DNA from 3 places in the Halopseudomonas phragmitis genome. Region 2 is predicted to be linked to each of the others. Evidence: predicted binding sites of a transcription regulator. Region 2 holds the regulator's gene; each other region holds the start of a gene.
What was found. Region 2 encodes FliA, which starts transcription of late flagellar genes. Its sites were predicted from a motif close to CTAAAGTTTNNNNNNNNNNNGCCGNTAA; they were not measured.
Positions count from the first base shown of each region.

Region 1: a site for FliA is predicted at 1,924-1,951, ahead of BVH74_RS09615 (flagellin). Genes of this name have one in related genera too.
Region 3: a site for FliA is predicted at 1,338-1,365, ahead of BVH74_RS10525 (methyl-accepting chemotaxis protein). Genes of this name have one in related genera too.

Region 1 is NZ_CP020100.1:2,090,569-2,093,778, forward strand. It holds gene BVH74_RS09605 (flagellin) at 1-359, shown strand, start outside; gene BVH74_RS09610 (flagellin) at 670-1,851, shown strand; gene BVH74_RS09615 (flagellin) at 2,039-3,210, shown strand, end outside.
Region 2 is NZ_CP020100.1:3,509,240-3,512,449, reverse strand. It holds gene flhF (flagellar biosynthesis GTPase FlhF) at 1-400, shown strand, start outside; gene fleN (flagellar synthesis regulator FleN) at 430-1,257, shown strand; gene BVH74_RS16245 (RNA polymerase sigma factor FliA) at 1,254-1,991, shown strand; gene BVH74_RS16240 (chemotaxis response regulator CheY) at 2,169-2,546, shown strand; gene BVH74_RS16235 (protein phosphatase CheZ) at 2,567-3,210, shown strand, end outside.
Region 3 is NZ_CP020100.1:2,269,118-2,272,327, reverse strand. It holds gene BVH74_RS10530 (methyl-accepting chemotaxis protein) at 1-1,176, opposite strand, end outside; gene BVH74_RS10525 (methyl-accepting chemotaxis protein) at 1,410-3,210, shown strand, end outside.

The DNA.
Region 1 (3,210 bases), 1.4 Mb from region 2:
TGGGTACGCTCGGTTCTGCGGCAGCTATGACAGCTTCGACTGACAATACTGTCAAGGATATCGACATTACTACAGCCTCAGGTGCGCAGGCAGCAGTGCTGGTTATCGATGATGCGATCAAGATGATCGACTCCCAGCGCGCTGACCTCGGTGCGGTACAGAACCGCTTCGAGAACACCATTGCCAACCTGCAAAACATTGCCGAGAACGTGTCGGCCGCCCGTGGACGGATTCAGGACACCGATTTTGCCGCGGAAACTGCGAACCTGACCAAGAATCAGATTCTGCAGCAGGCCGGTACCTCTATCCTGGCCCAGGCCAACCAGTTGCCGCAGGCGGTACTCAGTCTGCTGGGCTGATCTGGCAGTAGGGTTGGTTTTCAACACAAGCCGGGCTTATGCCCGGCTTGTGTGTATTTGCGGCAGGCGCTTGCCTGCGCGGCAAAAGTTTGCCGGAATATCTCGGCAGTCAGTCGGTCTGGCTGGCTGTAAGTGGCCGTGGTTGGGCGCTTTATTGTTGTTGGCACACTTCCTGCTCATTCAACCTTGTGACATTAAAAAGCGGCAATGCAGTCGTTCGTCTGCATCGATGCCGAATATTCGTTGAATGCAGATTGCATGGCTGCCTGGTGATCGCGGTACGGGCAACAGGCAACAATGGAGGCAAGACATGTCCCTGACGGTGAACACCAATGTGGCGTCGCTGAATACCCAGCGTAACCTCAATACTTCATCCAATGCGCTGCAGACTTCTTTGCAGCGTCTGTCCACCGGCTCGCGCATCAACTCCGCCAAGGATGATGCTGCTGGCCTGCAGATTGCCAACCGCCTGACCAGTCAGGTCAATGGCCTGAACGTGGCGGTACGCAACGCCAATGACGGTATCTCGCTGGCACAGACCGCCGAAGGTGCTCTGCAGCAGTCGACCAATATCCTGCAGCGTATGCGCGATCTGGCCTTGCAGGCGGCCAACGGCTCCAACAGCGTCTCTGAGCGTGAGGCGCTGAACGCCGAAGTCAGTCAGCTGAAAAAGGAAATTGACCGGATCAGTAACACCACTACCTTTGGTGGACGCAAATTGCTGGATGGCAATTTTGGTATTTCCAGCTTCCAGGTTGGCTCGGCGGCCAATGAGATCATTAGTGTTGGCATTGGCGAAATGAGTGCTCAGTCGTTGCAAACCAACTTCTACTCGGAAGCTTTTGGTGATGCGGCTGGTACGGTAACTGTCGATACCCAGGTTACTCTTGATCTGGTGTTTACTGACACCAGCAAGAACACAACCATCACGGTTGAACTGAAAGCTGGCGATACTGGTGATCTTCTTACCGCCAAACTGGCAGCGGCAATCAATGACGCCAATATCGGTGTGGGTGTGCACCTTGATGCTGATGGTGACTATCAGGTGATTTCGCGCACTGATGCCAATGATCCAACGGTCAGCGATTTGCAGACCATCACTTTTGGTGACTCCACTCCAGCTTCAGGTGCGACATTCACTACTGTTGACCTGTCGGCTGCTACACCGGTGGCAGACAACACTATTGCTGATCTGGATATTCGCGATGTGGCGGGAGCTCAGGCGGCAATTCTGGTGATTGATGAATCCATCCGCCTGATCGATGCCCAGCGCGCCGAACTGGGTGCGGTGCAGAACCGTTTCGAAAACACCATTGCCAACCTGCAGAATATTGCTGAGAACGTCTCGGCAGCGCGCGGGCGGATTCAGGATACCGACTTTGCTGCGGAGACAGCGACGCTGACCAAGAACCAGATTCTGCAGCAGGCCGGAACCTCGATCCTGGCTCAGGCCAATCAGTTACCCCAGGCCGTACTCAGTCTGTTGCAGTAAGTTGTATTTGTGGTGGGGCAAAGCCGGGCCTGCGCCCGGCTTTTTGCTGCCCGAAGAATTGCCGGTGCTGGCCTAAAGCTTTGTCAGTGGCTGCCGATACAGGGATTGAACGCAGATTTCATGGTTGCCCGACCTCGGTCGAACCATGGAGTGGATACTGGGCAATCGCCACTATCGGAGGCACTATATGTCCCTGACCGTCAATACCAACGTAGCATCGCTGAATACCCAGCGTAACCTCAACAGCTCCGCCAGCTCGCTGCAGACTTCCTTGCAGCGTCTGTCCACCGGTTCGCGCATCAATAGTGCCAAAGATGATGCTGCCGGCCTGCAGATCGCCAACCGTCTGACCAGCCAGGTCAATGGTCTGAATGTGGCAGTGCGTAACGCCAATGATGGTATCTCGCTGGCCCAGACCGCCGAAGGTGCATTGCAACAGTCGACCAATATTTTGCAGCGTATGCGTGATCTGGCCCTGCAGTCGGCCAACGGCTCCAATAGCACTTCCGAGCGCGAAGCGCTGAATGCTGAAGTGACTCAGCTGAAGAAGGAAATCGACCGGATCAGCAACACCACCACTTTTGGTGGTCGCAAGCTGCTGGATGGCAACTTTGGCGTGACCAGCTTCCAGGTCGGCTCGGCGGCCAACGAAATCATCAGTGTCGGTATTGGCGAAATGAGTTCGACTTCGTTGAATGGTACTTTCTATACCGAGGCTTTTGGGACTGCGGCAATCGGTACGCCAGCAGATTATGTTGGGGGGACGGCTACCATTGAGGTGACGCTGGATGGGGTCGCTGATCCGGTGGAGTTGAGTGTTGAGTTGAGTGCTTCCGATGATGCTGAGACTATCACGGCCAAATTGGCAGCTGCTGTTAACGACGCCAATCTGGGAGTGAGTGTACAGAAGGACGAAAATGATGCCTGGCAAGTAATTACCAACTCGAATGCAGATGGTGACGGCCCGGCCGTTACGGGTATCGAGTTTACCTCGCTGCCAGCTGAAGTCACTCTGGCCGATATTACGCTTGATGCCACGAATGCGGCAGCGGCTGCCGACAGCACTGTCAGTGCCATCGACATCACTTCTGCCTATGGAGCCCAGGCTGCCGTGTTGGTGATTGATGAGGCGATTCGTATGATCGACTCTCAGCGTGCCGACCTCGGTGCGGTGCAGAACCGCTTCGAGAACACCATTGCCAACCTGCAGAATATTGCCGAGAACGTGTCGGCAGCCCGTGGTCGTATCCAGGATACCGACTTTGCCGCCGAGACTGCGAATCTGACCAAGAACCAGATTCTGCAGCAGGCCGGTACTTCGATCCTGGCTCAGGCCAATCAGTTGCCGCAGGCTGTGTT
Region 2 (3,210 bases):
CGCCGGCCTGCAGGCCAATGATCCGCACCTGAACAATCAGCTCAGTGAGTTGGCAGCCCAGGGCAGCCAAGTGCGCACACTGCTGGTACTGGCTGCAACCAGCCAGCACCGAGTACTCAAGGCTGCCTATCACACATACAAGCGTTGCGCGCTGTCAGGCTGTATTCTGACCAAGGTGGACGAGGCGGCTACTCTGGGTGAAGCATTGGGGCTGGCGATGGAGCACGGTTTACCGGTAGCCTATCTGGCCGATGGCCAGCGCATCCCCGATGACCTCAACCGGGCCGTGGGGCACCAACTGGTCAGCCGGGCTGTAAGCCTGGCCAGCAACGAAGCACCCGCAGATCAGGCTATGGCTGACGTTTTTGCCGGTATACTGCATAAACAACGCGCAAGTTGAGATTTTACTAAGGCAAGGTATACAACGAGATGGGAAGCAAACATCCGGTTCAAGTGATCGCAGTCACCGGCGGCAAGGGCGGGATCGGCAAGACCAATGTGTCGGTCAACCTCAGCCTGGCCCTGGCCGAGCTCGGGCGACGTGTGGTCCTGCTGGATGCCGACCTTGGCCTGGCCAATGTCGATGTGCTGTTGGGGCTCAAGCCGCGAGCTACCCTGGCTGACGTGCTGGAAGGTAGTTGTGATCTCAGGGATGTCATGATCTCCGGTCCTGGTGGAATACGGGTGGTACCGGCCGCTTCCGGCGTGTCGCACATGGTCCATCTCAATGCCCAGGAGCATGCTGGCTTGATCCAGGCCTTCAGCGAAATTGGCGATGACCTGGATGTGCTGATCGTCGATACCGCCGCCGGTATCAGCGATTCGGTACTGAGTTTCGTGCGCGCCGCCCAGGAAGTGCTGGTGGTGGTCTGTGACGAGCCTACCTCTATTACCGACGCCTATGCGCTGATCAAGCTGCTCAACCGCGATTTTGGCATGACCCGTTTCCGGGTTCTGGCCAATATGGTCAATACCCCACAGGAAGGTCGCACGGTGTTTGCTAAACTCACCAAGGTGACTGACCGCTTCCTGGATGTAGCCCTGCAGTATGTGGGAGCGGTGCCATTTGACGAGATGGTGCGCAAGGCGGTGCAGAAGCAGCGCGCAGTATATGACCTGTATCCCCGCAGCAAGGCCTCCATGGCGATTCGGGCGATTGCCCAGAAAGTCGATGGCTGGCCTTTGCCCGCCAATCCGCGCGGCCATCTGGAATTTTTCGTGGAGCGTCTGGTTCAGCAAGTCGGATCCGACGCATGACGGCACTGGCTGGTGGAGTGAGCATGTATACCCGCGCGCAGAGCACAGCCGAATATCAGGATCGACTGGTCGAGCAATTTGCTCCTCTGGTCAAACGTATTGCCTATCACCTGCTCGGTCGGTTGCCGGCCAGCGTGCAGGTTGAAGACTTGATGCAGGCCGGTATGATCGGCTTGCTCGAAGCATCCCGCAAGTTCGATAACAGCAAGGGCGCCAGCTTTGAAACCTACGCCGGCATCCGCATTCGCGGGGCCATGCTGGATGAAGTGCGCAAGGGTGACTGGGCTCCGCGTTCAGTACACCGCAACACACGCCTGGTCAGCGATGCGATCCGCTCGGTTGAGGCTCGTTTGGGGCGTGACGCTAAAGATAATGAAGTTGCTGCCGAACTTGAGATGAGTCTTGAGGAATATTACGCGATCCTCAACGATACCGCCGGCAGCAAGCTATTCAGTTTTGATGATTTGCTTGAGTCCGGAGCACCGACCGATGTTCAGGCCGAGGCTGAGCCTCTGGGCGGGCTTCAGGATGAGCGCTTTCGGGTCGCCTTGAGTAATGCGATCGAGGGGTTGCCCGAGCGTGAGCGCCTATTGCTGTCGCTGTATTACGACGAGGAATTGAACCTCAAGGAAATCGGCGCCGTACTGGGGGTCAGTGAATCACGGGTCAGTCAGTTGCACAGCCAGTGCGCCGCTCGTCTGCGGGCCCGCCTGGCCGATTGGCGCGACGATTGATTTTATCGCCAGCATCCGGACAATGCGCCTGGGCCTGACGCAAGGCGGATGATAGCTGGCAATATGGGTTTTCAGTGTTTCCTTAGGTGGTTCGACAGGCTTGAACATGGCAACGGGTGAGCAGCGAGCGAGCCTGCATTTCCCCTGGTTTGTACGGAGGTCTACTTGGACAAGAACATGAAAATTCTCATCGTTGACGATTTTTCGACGATGAGGCGCATCATCAAGAATTTGTTGCGTGACCTGGGGTTTACCAACACGGCTGAAGCCGATGATGGCACCACGGCGTTGCCCATGCTGCAAAGTGGCAACTTCGACTTTCTGGTGACCGACTGGAATATGCCGGGCATGAGCGGCATTGACCTGCTGCGCGCAGTGCGGGCCGACGAGCGCCTCAAGCACCTGCCGGTGCTGATGGTTACCGCTGAAGCCAAACGCGACCAGATCATTGAAGCGGCTCAGGCCGGGGTCAACGGTTACGTGGTCAAGCCTTTTACCGCGCAAGCCTTGAAAGAGAAGATCGAGAAGATTTTCGAGCGCGTTCAGGCCAAATAACACAACCCGGGGTAAAGGTTATGGCGTTAAGTAAGGATCCCGGTCAGGAAACCGCCCAGGAATTCGAACATTCCCTCAAGGAAAATGCGCGGCAGCTGGTCAGCTACCTGGAGAATGGCGAGTTTGCCGAAGCCGTACTGGTCATCCATGCCATCAATCAGGCCCGTGACCGCGGTCTGTACCATGAGGTCGGCAAGCTCACCCGGGCGCTGCACAGTGCGATCGTCAATTTTCAGATCGACACCACCCATGCGCTCGAAGAAGGCAACGACAGCTCCAAGATCACCGATGCTTCCGACCATCTCGACTATGTGGTCAAGCTGACCGACAAGGCCGCCAACCGGACCATGGATCTGGTTGAGAGCAGCGCGCCGATTGTTTCTGAGCTTGGCCAGGAAGCGGCAACCCTGCGCGCCGACTGGGAGCGCCTGCAGCGCCGCGAGATCGCCGCCACCGAGTTCCGTGACCTGTACCGACGCATTGGCGATTTTCTGGCCAAGACCGAGCAATCCAGCAGTGCTGTTAGCTCGCAGCTCAACGAAATTCTGCTGGCCCAGGATTATCAGGACCTGACCGGTCAGGTGATCAAGCGGGTCATTACCCTGGTTCATGATGTCGAGGAAAGTCTGGTCAGCCTGGTGCGCATGGCTGGTCAGGTTGATCG
Region 3 (3,210 bases), 1.2 Mb from region 2:
TGCATTGAGTGCCAGCAAATTGGTTTGCTCGGCGATTGCCCGGATCACATCAAGCACCTGGCTGATACTCTGAGCCCGAGCGGCCAGATCCTGTACTTCATCTGCCGAAGCACCGATGGTTTCAGTCAGTTTTCCTATGCTGGTCAGGGTATTGCCGACCTGTTGACGCCCTTCTTCGGTAATCCGGGTAGCCTGCTGTGAGAGATCCGAGGTGGACGCAGCATTGCTGGCCACTTCCTCGACAGCGGTAGTCATCTCGTTGACCGCCGTAGCCGCCTGCTGAACTTCATCATCCTGGCGCTGCAGGCCACGGGTGGCATCCTCGGTCACGGCGTTCAACTCTTCGGCCGCCGAAGCCAGTTGGGTCGAGGAGTTGGAAATGCCCACAATAGTGTCGCGCAACTGCTCCTGCATGCTCGCCAGCGCCCGCAACAGGCGGGCCGGTTCATCCCGACCCTGAACCTGGATCAAGCGGGTCAGATCCCCCTTGGCCACAGTTTCACTGACCTGCACGGCCTGGCGAATTGGACCGATAATGCTCTGGGTCAGGGTCCAGGCCAGCAAAACCGTAAGCAGAGCCGCCAGAATGACCGCAACTATCACCATGCTGCGCGCACTGGAGTAGCTCGCCGCAGACTCATCGGCGGCAGCGCCCACCCTCTCAACCGTATAACGCTCCAGGGCCAGCAGTGCCTGGGTCACCTGATCGGCCTGCGGATTCAATACCTGGTCAACATGCTGTAGGGCCAGATCAAAACGATTGTTCAATGCCAGATCCAATGCCTCACGCTGGGCCGCCAGGTAACCCTCGTAGCCGCGGTTGAATTGTTCGAACAAGCGTTGCTCATCCGGATAACTTATGAGAGCTGCATAGCGCTGCCGGTCGGCATCGACCTGCCGAGTCATTTCGTTGATCTGCGTGTTGAGCCTGGCCGCATCGCTGCCGTCCTCATCCAGCATGATGCGCAGGGTAAAAATCCGTACCCGCATAAAGTTCTGACCAAAACTGTTGATCAACTGCATGCCGGGCACCCAGTGGCTGTCCACCTCCTCAGCCTGCTGGCGCATCTGTCCCATCTCACGCATGCCCAGCATACCTAACAACAAAACAATTACTGCCATCACGGCAAAACCCGCCGCCAGCCGGGCAGCGATGGAATAGTTTCTCAACAGCATAAGAATCCCTAATCGATGAACGAGCGCCCGAATGATCGCGCTCACGGTTATAATGCGAACCCTTTGTCGGTTAACTGAAACCGACTCGCCGCCAATGATAGCTTAGCGCCATCACCAGACATCTGACTGGGGCAAAAAAAACAACACTGCGTTCCCCCTGATTAAAGTTTTTGGCCGCCTGGACGTTATCAAGGTGATGCTTTCCTATTCTGTTTTAACGAGACTTGCGCCCCATGCCCAACCAACTCAGTTTCAGCCAGAAAATCCTGATCGCCGCTTGCCTTGTGGTAATCGCGGCCTTTTCGGCATTTTCCCTTTACAACGATTACCTGCAGCGCAAGACGCTGCAGGACAATCTGCGCACTTATCTGAGTGATGCTGGCGGCTTGACTGCGGCCAATATCAGCAACTGGCTGTCGGGCCGGGTTCTGTTACTCGAGAACCTGGCCTCCAATCTGGCCGCCGACGATGGCAGTCGTATGATTGAGCTGTTGGAAGAACGCACGCTCAACCGCACCTTCGACTTCAGTTATCTGGGCGAAATGAACGGCGCCTTCACCATGCGGCCGGACTCACAAATGCCGGCTGACTATGATCCACGCACCCGGCCCTGGTTCAGGGACGCCAAGGCCGCCGGACGTACCGTTCTTACCCAGCCTTACACCGACGCCGCCACTGGCGACCTGATCATGACCATCGCCACCCCGTCGGGCAACGATGTGGTGGGTGGTGACCTGAACCTGAAAACTATCTCGACCATCATCAACGCACTGGACTTCAACGGCATGGGCTATGCGTTCCTGGTCAACCGCGATGGCACCATTCTGGTACACCCCAATGCCAGCCTTCAAACCCAGACTCTGAGCCAGATCTACCCTGGAGACACGCCACGCATCAACAGCGAGCTACAGGATGCAGTAATGGGCGGCGAAGCCCGCTTGCTGACCTTCATCCCGGTCACAGGACTGCCAGGCGTGGAGTGGCATGTCGGGCTGTCGATCAGTCGTGATCAGGCCTTTGCCAGCCTGACCAGCTTCCGTATTTCCGCGTTGATCGCCGCACTGATTGCCCTGATCGCCATTGTCGTGCTGCTCAGCCTGCTGATTCGCTACCTGCTAACACCCCTGACTTCGCTAGGCTCGGCGCTGGAAGATATCGCCCAGGGCGAAGGCGATCTGACCCGCCGCCTGCCGGTCACCAGCCGCGACGAATTTGGCCGCCTGGCTGCCGCCTTCAACCAGTTCGTTGAGCGGATTCACGCCTCGATTCGCCAGGTGGCAACCACCAGCCAGGAACTCAACGATGTCGCACTGAATGTGGTCAACGCCTCCAATGCCAATATGGCCAGCTCAGATGAACAGGCCAGTCGCACCAACAGCGTAGCCACCGCGATCAATGAGTTGGGCGCCGCCGCCCAGGAAATTGCCCGCAACGCAGCAGATGCCTCACAGCAGGCCAGCGGCGCGCGCAGTGGAGCCGACCAGGGTAGTCAGGTCGTGGCCCAGACCATTCAGGCCATGCAGGACCTGTCGGCCAAGATCACCGCTTCCAGCCAGACCATCCAGTCCCTGAGCCACCGCACCGAAGATATCGGTAAGATCCTCGACGTTATCCAGGGGATTTCCGAGCAGACCAACCTGCTGGCACTCAATGCGGCGATCGAAGCCGCCCGTGCCGGTGAGGCCGGTCGCGGTTTTGCCGTAGTCGCTGACGAGGTCCGCAGCCTCGCTCACCGGACTCAGAGCTCGGCCAAGGAAATCCATGACATGATTGAAGAACTGCGCAGCGATGCCAGCACCGCGGTGAAAAACATGGAGGAGAGTCAGCGCTACAGCGAGCACAGCGTCGAAGTAGCCAGTCAGGCCGGGCAGCGGCTGACAGAGATCACCCAGGGGATTGGCGAGATTGACAACATGAATCAGTCGGTCGCCACCGCCACCGAAGAACAGACATCGGTGATCGAAAGCCTGAATATGGACATCACCGAGATCAACACCCTCAATCAGGAAGGGGTGGAAAACCTGCAATCGACCC